One region of the Streptomyces sp. NPDC058008 genome, then DNA from elsewhere that is predicted to be linked to it. Evidence: riboswitches for the same ligand, from Rfam matches in the RefSeq annotation. Region 1 holds a riboswitch; each other region holds the start of a gene.

Region 1 (5,045 bases):
GGGTGGAGCAGCTCGGTAGCTCGCTGGGCTCATAACCCAGAGGTCGCAGGTTCAAATCCTGTCCCCGCTACTGAAGACAGAGGCCCGGATCCTTCCAAGGATCCGGGCCTCTGTCGTGTGCCGTCCTCCGGTCGCCGGTGGCGGGCTTGACCTTGACGCCGCGTAAAGGTCCAGCGTCTTCGGCATGGAGTGGTCCGTCCAGGAGATCCTCGGGCGGGCCGGCACCACGAGCCGCACGCTCCGGCACTGCGGAGGCGTCGGTCTCCTCGCGCGGAGCCGCACGGGCGCCAACGGCCACCGCTATGACGACCAGGAGGCCCTGGTCCGGCTCCAGCGCATCCCGCTGCCCGCGATCAGGGACGTACGGGAGGGCCGGCGGGGCACCGCCGCGGCGCTCCGGTCCCATCTGCGCCTGCTGGAGCAGGAGCGGGAGCGGGAGCGCATCGGGCGGCAGATCGCCTCGGTGCGGACCGCTCTCCGCCGGACGGAGGAAGGGGAGGAACTCATGATCGAAGAAGTGTTCGACTGATTCGACCATGCGGAGTACGAGCAGGAGGTCACCGAGCGCTGGGGGCGGGAGGCGTACGAGCGGGGTGACCGGTGGTGGCGTGGCCTGACGAGGCCGGGCGGGCCCGCTTCCAGGGCGTGCGCGAGGCCGTCGCCCGGGACCACGGGCGGGCCGGGGCGGCCGGCCTGGAGCCCGGCGGCGAGGAGGCCCAGGACATCGCGCGGCGCCACTGCGACTGGCTGTCGGCGACCACCGGGATCACCCGCGCGTACGTGACCGGACTCGGGGAGACGTATGCCGCCGACGCCCGCATCGGGAGGAACTACGATCGCCACGGAGACGGGACCGCCGTCTTCGTACGGGACGCGCTGACGACCTACGCGCGGCGCCGTCTCTCCGGCCGACCCCCGGAGGGCAGGGCCGGCGGGCTCCCCCCTTTGGCCGATGACGAGTCGCCGCTCGGCGCGGCTCCGGCCAGCCTGGGTGGGGCGCGGTACCGTCCGCAGCCGTGGGTGGACCGGGCAGGAGCGCACAGGTGCGGAAGCGGCACGGACGGCGAGGCGGAGTCGCCGGGAACTCCCGTTCCCGGCGATTCGTGCGCGCGCTGCCCGCCCTGCTGATCTGTATCGGGGTGGTCCTCGACTTCGGTACGCCGACGGCGGTCACCGCCGTACCGCTCTTCGCCGCCGCCCCGCTGATCGCCGCCCCGTTCTTCTCCCTGGCCAGCACCATGCGGGTCGCGGGGGCCGCGATCCTCGTGGTGCTCGTCATCCGCTTCTCCCAGGGTGTGCTGGGCGAGGTCGCGCCGATCACGGATCTGCTGACGCTGGTCACCGTCGCCGTGCTCTCCCTCGTCATCAACCGCGTCGTGCGCCGGGGCAACGAGCAGCTGGCCTCGGCCAGGTTCATCGCGGAGACCGCCATGCGCGCCGTGCTGCCGACGCCCGACGACCGGATCGGCGGCATGCTGGTCGCGGCGCGGTACGAGGCGGCGCAGGCGGACGAGTTCGTCGGCGGAGACCTGTTCGCCGTCGCGGACACCCCGTACGGGGTGCGCCTGGTCGTCGGGGACGTACGGGGCAAGGGGCTGGACGCCGTGGCGGCGGTGGCCGTCGTGATCGGGGCATTCCGGGAGGCGGCCGAGCAGGAGAGGTCGCTGGAGGGGGTGGTCCAGCGGCTGGAGCGGGCACTGGCACGGGAGGGCACGCGCCGGGGCGGGCTCGACTCCATGGAGGGGTTCGTCACCGTGGTGGTGGCGGAGATCCCGGTCGGCGCCGACACCCTGCGGGTCATCAACCGCGGCCACCCCGAGCCGATCGTGCTGTACCCGGACGGGGATCTCGACGTGCTGGCGCCGACCACCCCCGCCCTGCCCCTCGGGATGGGGCTGGGCGCGTGGCCGGACCGGTCGGACGAGTGGACGCTGCCGGCCGGGGCGATGTTCCTGGCGTTCACCGACGGCCTCTCCGAGGCGCGGGACGCGCAGGGCGTCTTCTACGACCCCGCGGCCCGGCTGCGCGGCCGGCTCTTCCCTGGGCCCGAGGAACTGCTGTCCGCCCTCACCGACGACGTACGGCTGCACACCCGCGGACGGTCGACGGACGACATGGCCCTCCTCGCGGTCGCCCGCCCCGCGCGGGGTCAGCGGGGGCGGCGGACGACGGTGAAGATCGTGCGACGGGACAGTGAATGACCGGTCGCGACGGTCGGTAGTCGAAGGACCCCGCTCCGCATAACATTTGACGCACCGTCAGAAACTGCTGGCCGGATGAAGGGCTCTCAAGTCGCCCGTTTGAGACCGTTTGACCCCTGAAAGTCCAGGCCGAAGCCGTGAACGATCTATCGGAACGGCTTGGAATCGGGCCCGGGTGTCTATTAACGTTCGATAACGCAGCGCGGTTGTACCTGCCGTCGCAAGAGGCGGCACCGTGCGCAGCGCCGAATTCCGCAAGGGAACCGGGGAACCACCTACATGGGGTGAATCGGACACCTGTGTCTCGTGAGAGACGAAGGGGCCCGTAGGAGACCTTCCTGCTCCGAACCCGTCAGCTAACCCGGTAGGCGAGAAGGAAGGAAAGGAGTGCGCCCACGTGGCGTCCAACCAGCCTGCCCCCGGGGCCCCGTCACCCTTCAGGTCCGACAGCTTCGGTGATGAGGACAGGACGTGGGAGGAATGGAACCCCACCGAGGAGTCCGTCCGTCCCGTCCGCGGCCGGCATCGCGTGGCCAAGCAGCGCGGCCTCGCCCGTAGCTCCACCGTCCTCGGCGTCGGCGTCATCGCGGCCGTCGGAGCGGGCGGCATGGCCACCGCGCAGAGCAAGCCGCCGGTCTCCATATCCCTTCCCGATTCCATCGCGGACAGTCTTCCCGATGCCAAGTCCCTGCCCGGCGTAGGCGCGTTCATGTCCGGCGGCTCCGACTCGGGCCACGAGACGGTCGCCGCGTCCTCCCCGCTCACCACCGCCGGTATCACCGCCGCCGAGGCCGAGCAGGGCGCCACCGACGCGGGCGAGGCGCTGCGCGCCCGCATCCTCCAGCAGGCCGAGCAGCAGCAGGCCGGGGCCGACGCCGACGCCCGGGCCGCCGAGGAGCAGGCGGCCGTCGAGGCTGCCGCGGCCCAGGCGGCGAAGAAGCAGAGCGCCGCCGAGGCCGAGGCCGCGGCGGAGAAGAAGGCGGCCGAAGAGGCGGCCGCGAAGAAGGCCGAGGCCGAGCGGCTGGCCAAGCTCGCCGCCAGTTACGCCGTCCCGACCTCCTCGTACTACATCAGCTCGACGTTCGGTCAGTCCGGTTCGATGTGGTCCTCCGGCTATCACACCGGGCTGGACTTCGCGGCCCCGACCGGCACCCCGGTCAAGGCCGTCCACAGCGGCACGATCAAGTCGGCCGGCTACTCCGGTTCCTACGGCTACCGCACGGTCCTGGTGCTCGATGACGGCACCGAGATCTGGTACTGCCACCAGTCCTCGATGGACGTGACGGCGGGACAGAAGGTCAGCACCGGCGACACCATCGGCCGCGTCGGCGCGACCGGCAACGTGACCGGCGCCCACCTGCACCTGGAGGTCCACACCGCGGACGGCTCGGGCATCGACCCGATGAGCTGGCTCCGCGGCAAGGGCCTCACCATCTGAGCCCGCGGGTCCTTCCGTGACGGGCCGGGCCCGGCCGGGGAGACCTGACCGTGGCCGGCCCGCGCGGGCCGGCCACGCCCGCGCAGGCCGGGCGCACCGGTAAGCGCTCGGGATGCGGGAGTCCGGTCCCGGTGGATCCGTGCGCGAGTCCCGGCCCGATCCGTACGAAGGACCCTTGGCGCCCGCGGTCGGCGCACCAGAACCCCGGCGGCCCTGACGCACGACCCCCCGACGTCAGGGCCGTCGGTTCTCTCCGTGGTCAAGAGCGCTCCACCGGGGCGAACGGTCCGGCCGGGCGGTCGTGCGCGGGGCAGGGGCCGGGCGGAGGCGTCCGGCCGGACCGGCCCGTGGGGCCCTCGACCGGGCGGGATGCGTCGCGGCCCTCCGGGGCGTCGTCCCTCCCGGCTCCGCCCGGCGCGACGGCCGTATCCACCGGTGGCCGTCTCCTGCGGCGAGCGTCAGAAGCGCGCCTGGCGGGGCAGGCGGCCCACTACGGCGCGCAGCCTCTCCCGCCCCGCCGAGACGCTCGCGTCCCACAGACCCGCTCCGTCACCGCTCAGCGAGAGGGACTGGAGCCGTCGCTCCTCGGCGAGGAAACCGGCGCCCGCCACGTTCTGGTCCAGCATCCCCGTCGCGGTGAGCGCCACATGGCCGCAGGACACGGCGTCGTCAGCGTGTCCCGAGCCATGGGCCAGCAGGGCGTACCGCAAGGTGAGGACGGCGAAGAACGCGTAGGTGCCGACGACATCGGTGATCCCCTCCTCCTTCGGCTGAAGCTCCGGGAACCGCTCCAGCAGCCGTAGGCGCTCGGCGGCGTCGGCGAGCGGCCGGTCGCACTGCCAGAGGCCGTGTACGGACTCCGCGTAGAGGTCCAGGTCGGATTCCCGGCCCGGTGCGGCCGCCCGCAAGCCCATGAACAGCGGCGTCATGCGTTCGGTGCCGGCGGCGACGAACAGGCGGACCGCGTCGCCGCCCCCGTCACCCAGCGCCTCCGCGACGGCGCGCTCCACCAGCGTCTCCACGTCCCGCCCTCCCGTTGGAACGGCCCTCCCGCTGGACCGGAGCGACAGGTTACCCAGCGGCCGGGCACCGGGGCTCGTCGGGCCGGAGCCCCGTGGGCGCCCGTCCGGGCGGGTGACTCCATCGGGGCGCGGCCGCGGACCGGCGGGAGAGGGCGGGGTCCCCGGGCGTGCGGTGCGGCGGTCCGCTTCCCGGGTGTGGTCCCGGCGGGTGCGCGGCGGAATATCTTCCTCTATGTCCTCGTTGTGCCGAGGCATGACATCTCTGCGCCCGCTCGGTTCCTCGAGCCTTCAGGTCTTCCCCCTCGCTCTCGGCGGCAACGTGTTCGGCTGGACGGCCGACCAGGAGCGGACGTTCGCCGTCCTCGACGCCTACGCGGCGGCCGG
Region 2 (5,045 bases), on a different contig from region 1:
GACGTACGGCTTGCCGAGGGCGCCGTACGCGAAGGCGACGGCCTGCGCCGCGCGGGCGTTGGGGGCGGCCACGGAGCCGCGCGGGGTGCCGCGGTCCGCGCGTACGCCGCTGCCGCCGTGCGCGGCGTCGGCCGAGCGCTCGTAGTCGGCGCGCTGGGCGGCGGTGAGGGTGGCCAGGAGCCTGCGGGCGTCGGCGAGCTTCGTGCGGACGGCGTCCTTGTGCTGCTCCAGGTCGGCCCGGCGGGCGGCGAGCACCGCGAGTTCGTCCTGGGCCCGGGCGCGGAGCCGGGCGAGGTCGGCGGCCTGCCGGCGCACGCCGTTGAGCGCACCGGCCTGGCGGTCGCCCGCCCGGTCCTCGAAGGAGGCCCGCTCCAGGTACTGGTCGGGGTCGGAGGAGAGGGCCAGCCGCACGGCGGGGTCGATGCCGGCGCTGCGGTACTGGGCGGCGGCGAACGCCCCGAGGGCCTCCCGCGCGGCGTTCAGGCGCTCGGTCCCGCGGGCGGCCTCGTCGCGCAGCGCGTCCAGGGACCTCTCGGCCTCGGCCGACCGCTCCTTCGCGCCGTTGTACTCCTCGGTCGCCACCTCGGCGTCGTGGTAGAGCCGGTCCACCTTGGCCTCGACCTGGGCCGGGGTGAGGCGGGGGTTGGCCTGCGCGGCGCCGTCGAGGACGGTCGCGGCCGCCGCTCCGGCGAGGGCGAGGGTGGCCGCCCGGCGGGCGGCGGGCCCGGTGAACAGACGCTGCCTGGGCTTGCGGTGAGCGGCTTCTCGATGGGCGGCCACGGGGGTGGTGCGTCCTTCCGTTCGACTGCCCGCCGGGGGGTACCGCCGGGCCCGCCGGGGTCCCGCGGCGGGCCGCCACAGGGGGAGCGGCCCGCCGCGGGACTTCCGGCGGGGCGACCGGGATGCCGCCCGGTGCGGGGGCGGCGATGCGGATCCGGTCACCTGGGAGGGACGCTAAACCCGGCACACAGGGCGGAGGCGTAATGACAGGTATTGCCCTCATGTGCTGTTTCGTTTCCGTCCAATGACCGGAAAAATCAACCGGAGTCCGGCAATCCGTGCAGCTCGGGGGCAACTCATCGGTAAGTCCTACCTGGCCGAAGAGTGGTGATATGGCCGCGGTTAGGCTGCGGCCATGGACGTACTCATCAATGTCTTCGTGGCCTTGCACATCATCGGTATCGCCTCCCTGCTGGGCGGTTTCCTGACCCAGATGAAGGCCATGGGGGCGGGCACGGCCCGCTTCGTCCCGGCCATGCTGCACGGCGCGCTCACCATGCTCGTCACGGGCGTCGCCCTGGTCGGCCTCAACCAGGCCGACGACCACACCGTGAACAACATCAAGATCGGCGTCAAGCTGCTGGTCCTGATCGTGATCCTCGCGCTCGTCTACGTGAAGCGGGACGAGGAGAAGGCGGACAAGGGCGCGTTCGCCGCGGTCGGCGGGCTGACGGTCGCCAACATCTTCATCGCCACGCTCTGGACCTGAGCGGGCGGCGGTTCCGGCGCCACGCTCCGGCCTGAGCGGCCTCATCGGACGGTGGAGGGCCCGGGGATTCCCCCGGGCCCTCCACCGCGTGCGGGCGCCGTGGGCTACGCCGGGCGCACGCTGCCGTAGATCGGCATGTAGTAGATCGACTCCTCGCGGACGTTCGCGCCCGGCTTCGGCGCGTGGATCATCATCCCGTCGCCCTTGTAGATCCCGACGTGGCTGATGTCGTCGTAGAAGAAGACCAGGTCCCCCGGCCTGAGGTCCGCCGTGGCCACGCGGGTGCCGACCTCGACCTGGTCCCACGTGGTGCGGGGGAGGCTGACGCCCGCCGCCTTCCAGGCGGCCTGGGTGAGCCCGGAGCAGTCGTACGAGGACGGGCCCGTCGCCCCCCACACGTAGGGCTTGCCGATCTGGGCCCGTGCGAAGGCCAGGACCTTCTCGGCCTTCGTGGCGTAGCCGCTGCCGGAGTCCGTGCCGGTCCCGGCTCCGGTCCCCGTGCCGGTCCCCGGCTTCGCGGCCTCCTCCTTGGCGCCCTGCCCGGCCTTCTTCTTCGCGGCGGCCTGCTGCCTGGCCAGCTCCTCCGCCTTGCGCCGGGCCTCCGCCTCCTTCTTGCGCTCCAGCTCCGCGAGCCGCGCCTTCTCCTCGGCGGTCAGCTCCGACAGCAGCGAGCGCGCCTCGGTGAGCTTCGTCTGCACCTGCTGCTTGCTGGTGCGCAGGGAAGCCTGCGACTTCGTGAGCGTCTCCAGGCTCTTCGTCGCCTCGACGCGCTTGGCCGCCGCCTCCTTCTGCTGCGTACGGAAGTCGGCGACCGCCTTCTGCTGCTGGCTGGTCATCCGGGCCATCAGCTGGTCCTGGTCGAAGTACGACTGCGGGTCGTCCGCGAGGAAGAACGTCGCCGTCGGGGCGATCGAGCCGGTGCGGTACTGCGCGGCCGCGTAGCCGCCCAGCTCCCTGCGGGTCTCGTTGAGCTTGTCGGCCCGCTTCGCCGCCGCCTCCAGCAGCGCGTCGACCTTGGAACGCTGCTCGGCCGACGCGGTCTTCGCCTGGTTGTACTCCTGTGTCGCCACCCCGGCCTGCCGGTACAGGGAGTCGACCCGCTTCTGCACTTCCTCGATGCCGGGCTTGGGCTCGGCCGGTGCCGCCGTCGCGCTCTGCGTGGAGAGCAGGGTGACGGAGGCCAGCGCCGCGGTCGTGAGACCGATGGCGGGGGTGGTGCGCACCCGGGTGCGCGGCTTGCGATGCGATGCCAAGGCCGGCATCTCCTTCCGTGGACCGCCTACCGGGTTAGCTGTCGGGTTCGGGCGGAACGGAAGGCTGCCCTACGGTCCGGTGGGGAAGGACCGATTCACCCCGGTGCTGCGTGTGGGTCCCCGGTTCCGGCCCCGACGAGGGGGTGCGGATTCGGCGGGGGTGCCCGTGCGGCGCGGTTCGCCTCAAAGGGGTACGGGGCACCCGTCCGAGCACGCTAACCAACCCGTGGTGCCCCTGTGAAGGTTGATGTTCGATATGCCCGATACATTTTCGTGACCTTTCCCCCGTGGTCGTCCCCGTGGCCGGAAGACGCCCCGGAATTTCACGTTCCGTGTGCGGTCGGTCTCGATACGCGCACGGTCCGGGGTACTTGTCGCCGATGCGGCCCGGGCTGTCGGTGCGTCCGCCTAGACTCGTGAGGCGATGAGCAGCCTCTTTGACGACAGTTTCCTGACCGGCCTCCAGCAAGCGGAGGACGGCCCCCCGCCGCCCCCCGAGGAGCACGCGCCCGAAGCGGTGCCGGAGGGCCTCTTCGAGGACGTCTTCGACGCGCCTCCGCCGCCGCGCGACGCCCACTACCGCGACGGCGCCCCGCGCCCCGTCATCGACGCCGCCGCGCTGCTCGACGGGCTGAACACCGAACAGCGCGCCGCCGTCGTGCACGCCGGATCGCCGCTGCTCATCGTCGCCGGGGCCGGCTCGGGCAAGACCCGGGTGCTCACCCACCGCATCGCCCACCTCCTGGCCGAGCGCGGGGTGCACCCGGGGCAGATCCTCGCGATCACCTTCACCAACAAGGCCGCCGGCGAGATGAAGGAGCGCGTCGAGGACCTCGTCGGCCCGCGCGCCAACGCCATGTGGGTCATGACCTTCCACAGCGCCTGTGTGCGGATCCTGCGCCGCGAGTCGAAGCGCCTCGGCTTCACCTCGTCGTTCTCGATCTACGACGCCGCCGACTCCAAGCGGCTGATGGCGCTGGTCTGCCGCGACCTGGACCTCGACCCGAAGCGCTACCCGCCGAAGTCGTTCACGGCCAAGGTCTCGAACCTGAAGAACGAGCTGATCGACGAGGAGACCTTCGCCGGCCAGGCCGCCGACGGCTTCGAGAAGACGCTGGCGCAGGCGTACGCGCTCTACCAGGCCCGGCTCCGCGAGGCCAACGCCCTGGACTTCGACGACATCATCATGACGGCGGTGCACCTGCTCCAGGCGTTCCCCGACGTCGCCGAGCACTACCGCCGCCGCTTCCGGCACGTCCTGGTCGACGAGTACCAGGACACCAACCACGCCCAGTACACCCTGGTGCGTGAGCTGGTGGGCCCGTCCGGTGAGGCCGACGCCCCGGGCGAGCTGTGCGTCGTCGGTGACGCGGACCAGTCGATCTACGCCTTCCGCGGCGCGACCATCCGCAACATCCTCCAGTTCGAGGAGGACTATCCGGACGCGACCACGATCATGCTGGAGCAGAACTACCGCTCCACCCAGACGATCCTCTCCGCGGCCAACGCCGTCATCGAGCGCAACGAGAGCCGCCGCCCCAAGAACCTCTGGACGAACGCCGGCGCCGGCACCCGGATCGCGGGCTACGTCGCCGACACCGAGCACGACGAGGCGCAGTTCGTGGCCGACGAGATCGACCGGCTGACCGACGCGGGGGACGCGAAGGCGGGCGACGTCGCCGTCTTCTACCGCACGAACGCCCAGTCCCGTGTCTTCGAGGAGATCTTCATCCGCGTCGGGCTGCCCTACAAGGTCGTCGGCGGAGTGCGCTTCTACGAGCGCAAGGAGGTCCGGGACATCCTGGCCTACCTCCGGGTGCTCTCCAACCCCGAGGACACCGTGCCGCTGCGCCGCGTCCTCAACGTGCCCAAGCGCGGCATCGGCGACCGGGCCGAGGCGATGATCGACGCCCTCTCGATGCGCGAGAAGATCTCCTTCCCGCAGGCCCTGCGCCGCGTCGACGAGGCGTACGGCATGGCGGCCCGCTCGGCCAACGCCGTGAAGCGCTTCAACGCGCTGATGGAGGAGCTCCGCACGATCGTGGAGTCCGGCGCGGGGCCGGCCGTCGTGCTGGAGGCCGTCATGGAGCGGACCGGCTACCTCGCGGAGCTCCAGGCGTCCACCGACCCGCAGGACGAGACCCGGATCGAGAACCTCCAGGAGCTCGCCGCCGTCGCCCTCGAATTCGAGCAGGAGCGTGCGGAGGAGGAAGGTTCGGGGACGCTCGCCGAGTTCCTGGAGAAGGTCGCGCTCGTCGCGGACTCCGACCAGATCCCCGACGAGGACGAGGACGGCTCCGGCG
Region 3 (5,045 bases), on a different contig from region 1:
CCGAGGATGGCGTTGGCGCCGAGGGAGCCCTTGTTCTCGGTCGCGTCCAGGTCGAACATCGCCTGGTCGATGAGGCGCTGCTCGGTGGCGTCGTAACCGACGAGCTCCGGGCCGATCTGCTCGATCACGGCGAGGACGGCCTTCTCGACGCCCTTGCCCTGGTAGCGGTTGGGGTCACCGTCGCGAAGCTCGATGGCCTCGAACGCACCGGTGGAGGCGCCGGACGGAACAGCAGCACGTCCCGTGCTGCCGTCGTCGAGGCCAACCTCGACCTCGACCGTGGGGTTGCCCCGGGAGTCGAGGATTTCCCTGGCTACGACGACGTCGATGGACGGCACGAGGCATCTCCTTCTGGGATCTGACACTGGTTGTGCAGGGTCACTGTGGCCTTGCGCCACGAGCCTAACCGGCTCGGCCCGCTCCGTCGGCCGTCCGCCCGTCCCCTGGGACGAAAAAGCACTCAAGGGCCTTCATTACGGGCAAAGCGCCAGAATCTTACTGGCAAGTAACCGCAAGGACCGGGCGCACCCCCGGCGGCGCGCCCCGCGACAGGGCCCCGGGCACGCCGGCCCCGCAGGGCCCTGACACGGCCGCGGCCCGGCGCGCGGGGGGTCTGCGCGCCGGGCCGGGCCGCCGGGGCGGAGGAGGACCCCGGACCGCTCGCGGTTACTTCAGGTGGAGCTGCTGGCCCGGGAAGATCAGGTCGGCGTCGTCGACGATGTCGCCGTTCAGCTCGAACAGCTTCTGCCAGCCGCCCTCGACCTTCTCGGCGCCGGCGATCCTGCTGAGGGTGTCGCCGGCCTTCACCTTGTACTCGCCGTCACCCTTCTCGACCTTCTCGCCGGTCGGGGTGGTGACGGTCTTCTCGGGGGCCGTGCGCTTCTCGCTGCGCGTGGCGGGCTGCTCGGTCCCGCGCTCCGGCGCGGCCTTCGGGGCCGTGTCGCCGTTCTTCGCGGAGCCGGTGTCGACGCCCGGGTCCACACCGTCGTTCGTCAGGCCGCCGGCACCGGCGCAGGCCCAGGCGCCCGGGCCCTGGAGGTCGAGGAGCTTCTCGGCGACGGCTATCTGCTGGTCCTTGGTGGCCAGGTCGGCGCGGGCGGCGTACTGCGTACCGCCGGCGGCGGCCCAGCTGGACTGCGAGAACTGCAGGCCGCCGTAGTAGCCGTTGCCGGTGTTGATGGACCAGTTGCCGCCGGACTCGCACTGGGCGACGGCGTCCCAGGTGTCGACGGAGGCGGCCGAGGCGCCGGTCGCGCCCATCAGCGGCACGGCGACGGCGGCACCGGTGACGCCGGCCAGGGTCGCGATGCGGACGGCCCTGGACGGGCGGCGGTGCTTGCCCTTGCTGGAAAGCAGCATGGTTCTCCTCACCGACGCCTACGAGGTGAGCTGTCGGGTTCGGGCCTGTGAGTTGCCCGGCCACCCGCACTCGCGGACGGCTTCACCCCGAGCCGCACCCTCACCGTCTCGCGACGGCCGGGTCCGGCACCTACCTGGGTCCCCCGCTCCTGCCTACGGCGCTTTACGCGTGGGTCCCCTTCGGCCGACGGCAGGATTCGGCGTGACGGTCGAAGGTGCCCGCGGTGCGAGCGGCTCCGACCGTAAACACACGCAACCCCTACATTCAAAGATGGACATAACGAGCAATCAGCGCGTAACGGTTCGGGAGGACGGATCATTTCCGCAGGTCGGAGCCAATATGGACGGACCGGGCGGACGGGGCGCACCAGTTGAAGCAAAGAGACCCATGTCTCACTTACGCATAAGTGGACATAGGCCTCTGAACTGCCCCCGCTTTCGGGGTGTTTTCCCGTATTTGATCAGCTGGCGGCGGGAGTCTCCGTCTGCGCGTCCGACGCGAGGCCGAGGTCCAGGCTCTGGCCGGGAAGGATCAGGTCCGGGTCGGAGCCGAGCGCGTCCTTGTTGGCCTCGTAGAGCGCGGGCCAGCCGCCGGGCAGCTCCTGCGCGTCGGCGATCGCCCAGAGGTTGTCGCCCTCCTGGACGGTGTACGTCCCCTCGGCGCCCTGACGGGCCTCCGAGGCGCCGCGCGAGGCGTGCCTGCCGCCCTCACGGCTGTCGTCGAGGTCCGTTCCGGCACTGGCCTCGGGGGCCGGCGCGCCGCGGTGCTTCCCGGCCTTCGCGCCGTCGCCCTTCGCGGAACCGGAGGTCTCGGACGCCTCGGGCGACGGCGTGGCGGACGGAGTCGTGCCGCCCTTGCCCGCCCCGTCACCCTTGCCCGCCGTGTCGCCGGACGCGTCCTTGTCGGTGCCGCTCTCCGTGTCGGCCCCGTCCGTGCCGTCCGCCGCGTCGGCCGGGTCCGACACCTCGGGCGAGGGGGTCCCGGACGGTGTGGCGGTGTCCGAGGGCTCGGCGGTCGGGTCGGTGCCCGGGTCGACGCCCGGAAGCACGCCGTCCAGGGCCAGCCCGGAGATCACGGCGCAGCTGGGCCAGGCCTGCGGGCCCTTGGCGTCCAGCACCTTCTCCGCGACGGCTATCTGCTGCGAGCGGCTCGCGAGGTCCGCCCGCATGGCGTACGCCGTACCGCCGTACGCGTCCCAGGTGTCCTCGGTGAACTGCAGGCCGCCGAAGCGGCCGTTGCCGAGGTCGGCACTCCACATGCCGCCGCTCTCGCATTCGGCGACCCGGTCCCAGGTCGACGCGTCGGCGGCTTGCGCGCCGCCCGCACCGAGCAGCGGGATGGCGATGGCCGATCCGGTGACGCCTGCGGCGACGACGATGGCGGGTGCCTGGCGAGGGCGACGGTGTCTGCCGGTCGCGGAGCCCATGGGATTGCCTTCCGTGTGACTGACATGTGACGGGTGAGTCGAACGGTGAACCTAGCCCTACTCGAACGTGTGTCACAAGTCGATGCAGCGGAGATCACGTGAAAGTCACGGAGTTGACAATCTGTCACCTTCACCGGGCGGGCGCCCGGGACCGAACTCCACGGGAAGCGTGCGTAGTCCACGCATGATGAGCCCGCCGCGCCAGCGCAAATCGGCAGGTTCCGCAGCGAGCCGCAGGTCAGGGAGGCGTCGCAGCAGTGTCGCGAGCGCCACCTGGCCCTCCAGCCGCGCCAGCGGCGCCCCCAGGCAGTAGTGGATGCCGTGCCCGTACCCGAGGTGCTGATTGTCACTCCGTGCGAGGTCCAGGGTGTCCGCATCCTGGAATCTCTCCGGATCCCGGTCGGCGGCGGCCAGCACCACGAGAACGGGGTCCCCCGCCGCGATGTCCTGCCCTCCCAGCGTCACGGGCTCGGTGGCGTAGCGCCAGGTCGCCAGCTCCACGGGCCCGTCGTAGCGCAGCAGCTCCTCGATGCCCGTGGCGAGCAGTTCCGTCTCCCCCGCCGCCAGCGAGCGCTCCAGGCGCTCACGCTGGGCGGGATCGCGCAGCAGGGCGTAGGTGCCGTTGCCGATCAGGTTCACGGTCGTCTCGAAACCGGCGAACAGGAGGATGAAGGCCATCGCCGCGGCCTCGTTCTCGGTGAGGTGCTCGCCGTGGTCGCTCGCCCGGATCAGCCCCGAGATGAGGTCGTCACCGGGGTTCTCCCTCTTGCGGTGGATGAGCTCGGCGAGGTACCCGCGCATCTTCTTGACCGATCTGGCGACCCCGCCGCGCGGTCCGCCGCCGTGCCGGATCATCATGCCCGCCCAGTCGCGGAAGTCGTCCTGGTCCTCGCGCGGCACTCCCAGGAGGTCGCAGATCGCGTAGATGGGGAGGGGGAACGCGAAGTCGTGGATGAGGTCGGCCTCGCCGTTCCCGGCGAAACCGTCGATGAGGCGGTCCGTCAGCTCCTGCACGCGGGGCGCGAACTCCGCGACCCGGCGCGGGGTGAACGCCTTGGACACGAGCCGGCGCAGCCGGGTGTGGTCCGGCGGGTCGATGTTGAGCAGATGCGTCATCAGCTCGGCCTTGCGCTCCCCCGGAATGCCCGTCTTGCCCTTGGCGCTCGCGGACCCCGCGTGGTGGGCCGGGTTCTTGGAGAGCCGGGTGTCGGCGAGGGCCTGCCGGGCGTCGGCGTACCGGGTCACCAGCCAGGCCTCGACCCCGCTGGGCAGCGACGTGCGGTGCACGGGGCTGTGCTCACGGAGCCAGGCGTAGGCGGGGTAGGGGTCGGTGGCGAACTCCCAGGTGAAGAGTTCGGGTGCTGCGGGCGCGGAGGCGGTCTCAGAGCTGTCGTTCACTCCTCGACGCTATCGGGAGCGGTCGCGAGCCCCTCCGCCGCCCGGATCGCGTCCCGGTAGGCGCGGGCGGCGGCCCGCAGGGCGGCCTCCGGGTCCGCACCGTCCCGCTCGGCCTCCACGGCGAGGGCGAGCAGCCGGTGACCGACCCCCTCGCCCCCGGGGAGCGCGACCTCGAGACCCGCCGTACGGGCCCTGCCGCCCAGCTTGGCCGCCAGCGCCAGACCGGGCTGCCCGAGCGGCACCCCGTCGGTGACCGATTCCCGCTGCTTCTCGACGGCCTTCGTACGGAGCCAGTGGGCGTGCACGTCCTCCGGCGTCTCGGCGGTCTCGTCGCCGAACACGTGCGGATGACGGTGGATCAGCTTCTCGACGAGCGTGGCGGCGACGTCGTCGATACCGAACGGCTCCTCCGGGTCATCCTGCGCGATGCGCGCGTGGAGGGCGACCTGGAGCAGTACGTCGCCGAGCTCCTCGCGCACCTCCGCGCGGTCGCCGTCCTCGATGGCCTCGACCAGCTCGTAGGACTCCTCGATGGCGTACTTCGCGAGGCCCTCGTGCGTCTTCTGCGAGGTCCACGGGCATTCGAGCCGGATCCGGTCCATGACCTGGACCAGGTCCAGGAGGCGCGCGCCGGGCAGGTCGTACGAACCGGGCAGCAGCTCCAGGTCCGGCATCCGCACCCGGCCCGAACCGCCGAGCCGCGCGAGGCCGTCGGTGAGTGGCTGGTTTCCTTCGCCGCCCACCAGCACCACGACGGTCCGGCCGCCCGCGCAGTCGTCCACCAGCTCCTCGGCCGAGGGCACCCCGTGCCCGACGGCGACACCCGCCTCCGCCAGGTACGGCAGCTGCGGGTGCTCCCGC
Region 4 (5,045 bases), on a different contig from region 1:
CCGCTCGCCAGGCCCGCGCGAGTGCACGCGGCGGCGCCGGCCGGAAGCGGATCCGCCCCGCCCGCATGCCGATCACCGCAGGTGGCAGGGGTTCCACAGGCGGCGGGCGGGTGTGCTGCAAGGGGGGTGCGATCATCTCGGCCATTCTTAAATCAGTTGCTTGACTCAATGGATGGTGAGCGATTGCCTGTATCCCGAGACGCCTTCGAGCGAGGAGCCGGCTGATGGAGCGCACGGTGCGGGCCGAGCAGGTCAGCGAGACCAGGGAGCGGATCCTGCGCGCCGCCGAGCGGCTCTTCGCCGAACGCGGCGTCTACGCGGTGTCCAACCGCCGGGTCAGCGAGGCCGCGCGGCAGGGCAACAACGCCGCGGTCGGCTACCACTTCGGCACGAAGGCCGACCTGGTCCGTGCGATCGCCCGGAAGCACAGCCGGCAGATCGAGGAGGCCAGGGAGCGTCAGCTCGCGGGTATCCAGGACCCCTCGGACATAGCGGAGTGGGTGGCCTGCCTGGTGCGGCCCACCACCGAGCACCTGGCCACGCTGGGCAGCCCCACCTGGTTCGCACGGTTCTGCGCCCAGGCCATGACCGACCCCGCGCTGCAGGACATCATGGCCGAGGAGTCGCTCGCCTGCCCGCCGACGCTGCGGGCCCTCGACGGGCTCAACCTCTGCCTGCCCGACCTGCCGCCCGAGGTCCATATCGAGCGCGCCGCGATGGCGCGCAACCTGGTCCTGCACACCTGTGCCGAGCGTGAACGGGCCCTCGCGGCGAACACCGCCACCTCCCGCACCAGCTGGCACGACACCGCCACCGGCCTGATCGACGCGGTCGTCGGACTGTGGACCGCGCCGGTCACACCCTGCCGCTGACGACCCCTCCGCGCCACGCCCATCCCCCCACAGGTGCATCGACGGCCCCCTCGACCCGGGCCGCCGTAGCCCGGACAGAGGCTCCATGACTCCCTCCCGCCCCCGCCAGGCCTGCGCGTACGCCGTGGAACGGCCCGGCTGCGGACCCTGGACGCGTACGCGGTCCGGTCCGCCGGGTTCCGTTCCGGCGCCCCCGCGCTCCGCGCCGCCGCCGTAGCCACCCGACCTCGGCCGGACAACCCGCCGCAACAGCAGCGGACGGCGTTCGCCTCCGTTTGCCCCGGCGTACCGCGGGCGCCCTCCGCCAGGACCGGCGGCCCCGCTCACCGACCCCTCGAAACCGCCCGCGCCTGTCAACGGCCGGCGGCACGTCAGCAACCCGCACGACGAAGTGAGGAAGCGATGACCAGCACGGTAGGTACGGAAGGTCCGCAGAGCACGTCGGCCCCGGAATTCCCGATGTCCCGGGCGGCGGGCTGCCCCTTCGATCCGCCACCCGCACTGAAGGCCGAGCAGGAACAGGGCCCGCTCAGGAAGGTCCGGCTGTGGGACGGCTCCACCCCCTGGCTGGTGACCCGCTACGCCGATCAGCGCACCCTCCTCGCCGACCCGAGGGTCAGTGCCGACATCACCCGCCCCGGGTACCCCAGCCCCGCCCCGCTGCGGGGCTCGACCTTCAGCTTCATCCTCATGGACGACCCCGAGCACGCGCGGCAGCGGCGGATGGTGACCGCCCCCTTCACGATCAAACGGATCGAGGCGCTGCGGCCGGCCGTCCAGAAGATCGTGGACGGACTGATCGACGAGATGCTGTCCGGGCCTCCGCGGACCGATCTCGTCCAGACGTTCGCGCTGCCCGTCCCGTCGCTCGTCATCTGCGCACTGCTCGGAGTGCCCTACAGCGACCACGACTTCTTCCAGGAGAACAGCAGGGCCCTCATCAGCCGCACCCTGCCCCCCGAGCAACGGAACGCGGCCCACGACAAGCTGATCGGCTATCTGGACGAGCTGATGGGCCACAAGATCGCCCGGCCCGCAGACGACCTGCTGTCAGGACTCGGCACCCGGGTCGAGGCGGGCGAGCTGTCCCGCCGGGAAGCGGCCGAGATGGGCGTGCTCCTGCTGCTCGCCGGACACGAGACCACGGCGAACATGATCGCTCTGGGCACCCTCGCCCTCCTCCAGAACCCCGACCAGCTCGCCCTGCTCCGCGACACCGAGGACCCGAAAACGGTCGCCGGCGCGGTGGAGGAACTGCTGCGCTACCTCAACATCACGCACACCGGCCGCCGCCGTGTGGCACGGGAGGACATCGAGATCGCGGGCGAGGTCATCCGGGCCGGCGAGGGCATCATCGTGCCCAACGACATCGGCAACCGCGACCCCGAGGTCTTCGCCGACCCGGACCGGCTCGACCTCCGGCGTGACGCACGGCGCCACGTCGCCTTCGGCTTCGGCGTGCACCAGTGCCTGGGGCAGCCGCTGGCCCGCATGGAACTACAGGTCGTCTACAGCACGCTCTACCGGCGCATCCCCACCCTCCGGCTGGACGCGCCCCTGGAGGAGCTGTCGTTCAAGCACGACGTGTCCGTCTACGGCGTGCACGCCCTTCCGGTGGCCTGGTGACCCCTCGTCCCCTCATCCGCCCCGCAGTGACACCGACCACGAAGGAGTGCTCATGAAGGTGATCCTCGACCAGGACAAGTGCGTGGCGTCCGGGCAGTGCGTGATCGCCGCCGACGACGTCTTCGACCAGGACGACGACGGCATCGCCGTACTGCTCGACGCCGAGCCGGACCAGGCCCGGGCGGACGACGTCCAGCAGGCCGCTGCCGTCTGTCCGGCACTCGCCATCCGTATCCAGGGCTGACGCACGGGTCGGGCGGGGGCCGCGAGCCGCGCCGGTCCACGCCCGACCGCACCTCCTACGGGACGGGGCGGTGCCGGCCCGTGGTGGCGCGGACCGTCCGGCCCCCGCCTCAGGCGGGTGATCAGGTCCCGAGCCCGGGTACGGCACGGTCTGCGGCATCCGGGCGAAGGGGTCTGCGCAGGAGCCCGGAAGTGCCTCACGGCAGGGGATGCGGTCACGGAGGACCGGCCGCGACCCTCTCGCCGTGGGGCACTTCTCGCATGTCCGGGACGGGTGCTGTGCCGCTGAGGCCCCGGGGCTGGCCGTAGCGGAGCCGCGCCCGCTCGTGGCGGCCCACGCGCCCCGCCCCGCCCCGTGCACGGCGTGATCCGGGCCCTGCCCCTTCCTCGGGGGTCGAGGGCAGGACGGTACGACCGAGGCCGGTGTACGGACACCTCTCGCGCGGCACGGACACCGAGGCGGGCCCCCCTTCCCGGGCTCGCCCCGCCCTCAGCCGTCGCCCCGCCCTGCCCCCAGCCGTCGTCCTGCCCCCGCCGTCGCCCCGCAGCAGGACGGCGCACCTCACGTGCTCAAGGGCCTATGGCCTGGGGCGCCTCCCGGCCCGTCCGGCCGTCTCAGTGCGGCTTCCAGCTGAGCTTGCCGCCGCCCACCCACCGGACCGAGGCCGGGTCGTCGAGGTCATGGACGATGATCCCCACCGTCGCGGCGGCGATCAGCACGTCCGTCATCGCGGTCGCGTTCCCGATGACCTCGCCGTCGATCTCCACGGTGCGGAAGGGCGGGTCCCCGGGCTGCACGGGCAGCACGGTGATCCGTGGGGCCGGGTGGTGCGGGCTCTCAGTCATGGGCGGATCGGTTCCACGTGGGCCCTCCGGGTATGCCTGAGCACCCACCACATGGCCCTTATGCCCGTTTTAGGGCGCTTTTGGAATTTAATCCCGTAATCCATAAAAGGCCATTTCGTGTGACCTGAGCCCCTTCGCGCTGGAGCAAATCGCCCGAATCGGACTCCGTGACCAGGGTCACCTTATGTGGACCGGACGCCCGGATGCGGAGGCCGGTTCCCTTCTGCGCCAAGAGGGGCGAGCGGCGCGGTGTGGGGTGGATTACATGAATTCCCGTGAATTGATCTTGCGAATGAATTGTGATCACCGAAGCAGGCTTGTTCCTTTCCCTATTTCTCGCCTACGGTCACCATCACTCCGGGCGGAACGCCGAATCCTGCCGCCGCCCGGTTACCCGACCACTTCTCGTACGGCAGGAGCGGGGGACCCAGGTAAGTGCCGATCCGGTATCCGGAGCGGCTCGGGGTGAAGTCGCATTCGTATGCGGCCGGGCATCTCCAGCTCGAACCCGACAGCTCACTTCGCAGGCGACGGAGAGGAATTCAGCATGCCCGAAAACGGTAAGCACCGTAGCTTCAGGACCCGTTCGCTGACCCGCGGCATCATCGCCGTGAGCACCGGCGGAGCCGCTCTGGCCCTCCCCGTGATCGGCGCGACGAGCGCCTTCGCGGCCCCGGCCCAGCCGGTCGCCGTCGAAAAGGCGGCGACGTCTACTGCCGTGACCGGCAAGGGAATTGCCGCGCAGAAGTCCGAGTCCGCGACCTATTCCGTGATCTTGGGTGACACCCTCGCCAAGATCGCACGCGAGCATTCCGTCAGCGGTGGCTGGAAGGCTCTGTACGAGGACAACCAGAAGGCTGTCGGCGGAAATCCGGACCTGATTCACCCGGGCCTGAAGCTGACCATCGGCGCCAAGGCCGAGAACAAGTCCGCGGACAAGGCCGGGAAGGCCGAATCCAAGGCCTCCGCCTCGTCCGACCGCGCCGAGGGAAGCGCCGACCGCGCCGACCGTTCGGAGCGGGCCGGAACCTCCATAGCCGAGGACGCCGTCCCCGCTGCCCAGGCCGTTCCGGCCGCCGAGCCGGTCACCTACACGAACGACCTCGACGGCTGGATCAAGGAGTCGCTCGCCGTCATGGCCGAGCACGGCATCCCCGGCACCTACGAGGGCATCCACCGCAACATCATCCGCGAGTCCTCGGGCAACCCCCAGGCCATCAACAACTGGGACTCCAACGCCGCCGCGGGCATCCCGTCCAAGGGCCTGCTCCAGGTGATCGACCCGACCTTCCAGGCCTACCACGTGCCCGGTACGTCCATGGACAGCTACGACCCGGTCGCGAACATCACCGCCGCGTGCAACTACGCCGCGGACAAGTACGGCTCGATCGACAACGTCTTCTCGGCCTACTGAGTCCTCCCCGAGGCCGGACCGCCGACGCACGCGCGTGTGACGGC

Evidence for each region. Region 1 has a riboswitch for cyclic di-AMP ahead of ACFVS9_RS03535 (M23 family metallopeptidase). Riboswitches for the same ligand answer to the same signal wherever they lie in the genome.
Region 2: another riboswitch for cyclic di-AMP. It lies ahead of ACFVS9_RS19575 (NlpC/P60 family protein); the one in region 1 lies ahead of ACFVS9_RS03535 (M23 family metallopeptidase).
Region 3: another riboswitch for cyclic di-AMP. It lies ahead of ACFVS9_RS22060 (transglycosylase family protein); the one in region 1 lies ahead of ACFVS9_RS03535 (M23 family metallopeptidase).
Region 4: another riboswitch for cyclic di-AMP. It lies ahead of ACFVS9_RS14935 (transglycosylase SLT domain-containing protein); the one in region 1 lies ahead of ACFVS9_RS03535 (M23 family metallopeptidase).

Annotation. Positions count from the first base shown of each region.
Region 1 is NZ_JBHVQX010000002.1:387,946-392,990, forward strand. Features, by position in the region: tRNA gene ACFVS9_RS03520 (tRNA-Met) at 1-70, shown strand, start outside; partial or broken gene ACFVS9_RS03525 (TipAS antibiotic-recognition domain-containing protein) at 185-906, shown strand; gene ACFVS9_RS03530 (PP2C family protein-serine/threonine phosphatase) at 1,017-2,201, shown strand; cyclic di-AMP (ydaO/yuaA leader) riboswitch at 2,435-2,587, shown strand; gene ACFVS9_RS03535 (M23 family metallopeptidase) at 2,599-3,639, shown strand; gene ACFVS9_RS03540 (hypothetical protein) at 4,098-4,661, opposite strand; gene ACFVS9_RS03545 (aldo/keto reductase) at 4,915-5,045, shown strand, end outside.
Region 2 is NZ_JBHVQX010000018.1:30,335-35,379, reverse strand. Features, by position in the region: gene ACFVS9_RS19585 (NlpC/P60 family protein) at 1-780, opposite strand, end outside; gene ACFVS9_RS19580 (hypothetical protein) at 1,136-1,489, shown strand; gene ACFVS9_RS19575 (NlpC/P60 family protein) at 1,594-2,751, opposite strand; cyclic di-AMP (ydaO/yuaA leader) riboswitch at 2,750-2,909, opposite strand; gene pcrA (DNA helicase PcrA) at 3,167-5,045, shown strand, end outside.
Region 3 is NZ_JBHVQX010000021.1:91,405-96,449, forward strand. Features, by position in the region: gene eno (phosphopyruvate hydratase) at 1-338, opposite strand, end outside; gene ACFVS9_RS22060 (transglycosylase family protein) at 667-1,359, opposite strand; cyclic di-AMP (ydaO/yuaA leader) riboswitch at 1,360-1,530, opposite strand; gene ACFVS9_RS22065 (transglycosylase family protein) at 1,821-2,786, opposite strand; gene ACFVS9_RS22070 (cytochrome P450) at 2,892-4,184, opposite strand; gene ACFVS9_RS22075 (nucleoside triphosphate pyrophosphohydrolase) at 4,181-5,045, opposite strand, start outside.
Region 4 is NZ_JBHVQX010000012.1:192,201-197,245, reverse strand. Features, by position in the region: gene ACFVS9_RS14955 (TetR/AcrR family transcriptional regulator) at 225-872, shown strand; gene ACFVS9_RS14950 (cytochrome P450) at 1,275-2,498, shown strand; gene ACFVS9_RS14945 (ferredoxin) at 2,551-2,742, shown strand; gene ACFVS9_RS14940 (hypothetical protein) at 3,357-3,587, opposite strand; cyclic di-AMP (ydaO/yuaA leader) riboswitch at 3,945-4,130, shown strand; gene ACFVS9_RS14935 (transglycosylase SLT domain-containing protein) at 4,135-5,001, shown strand.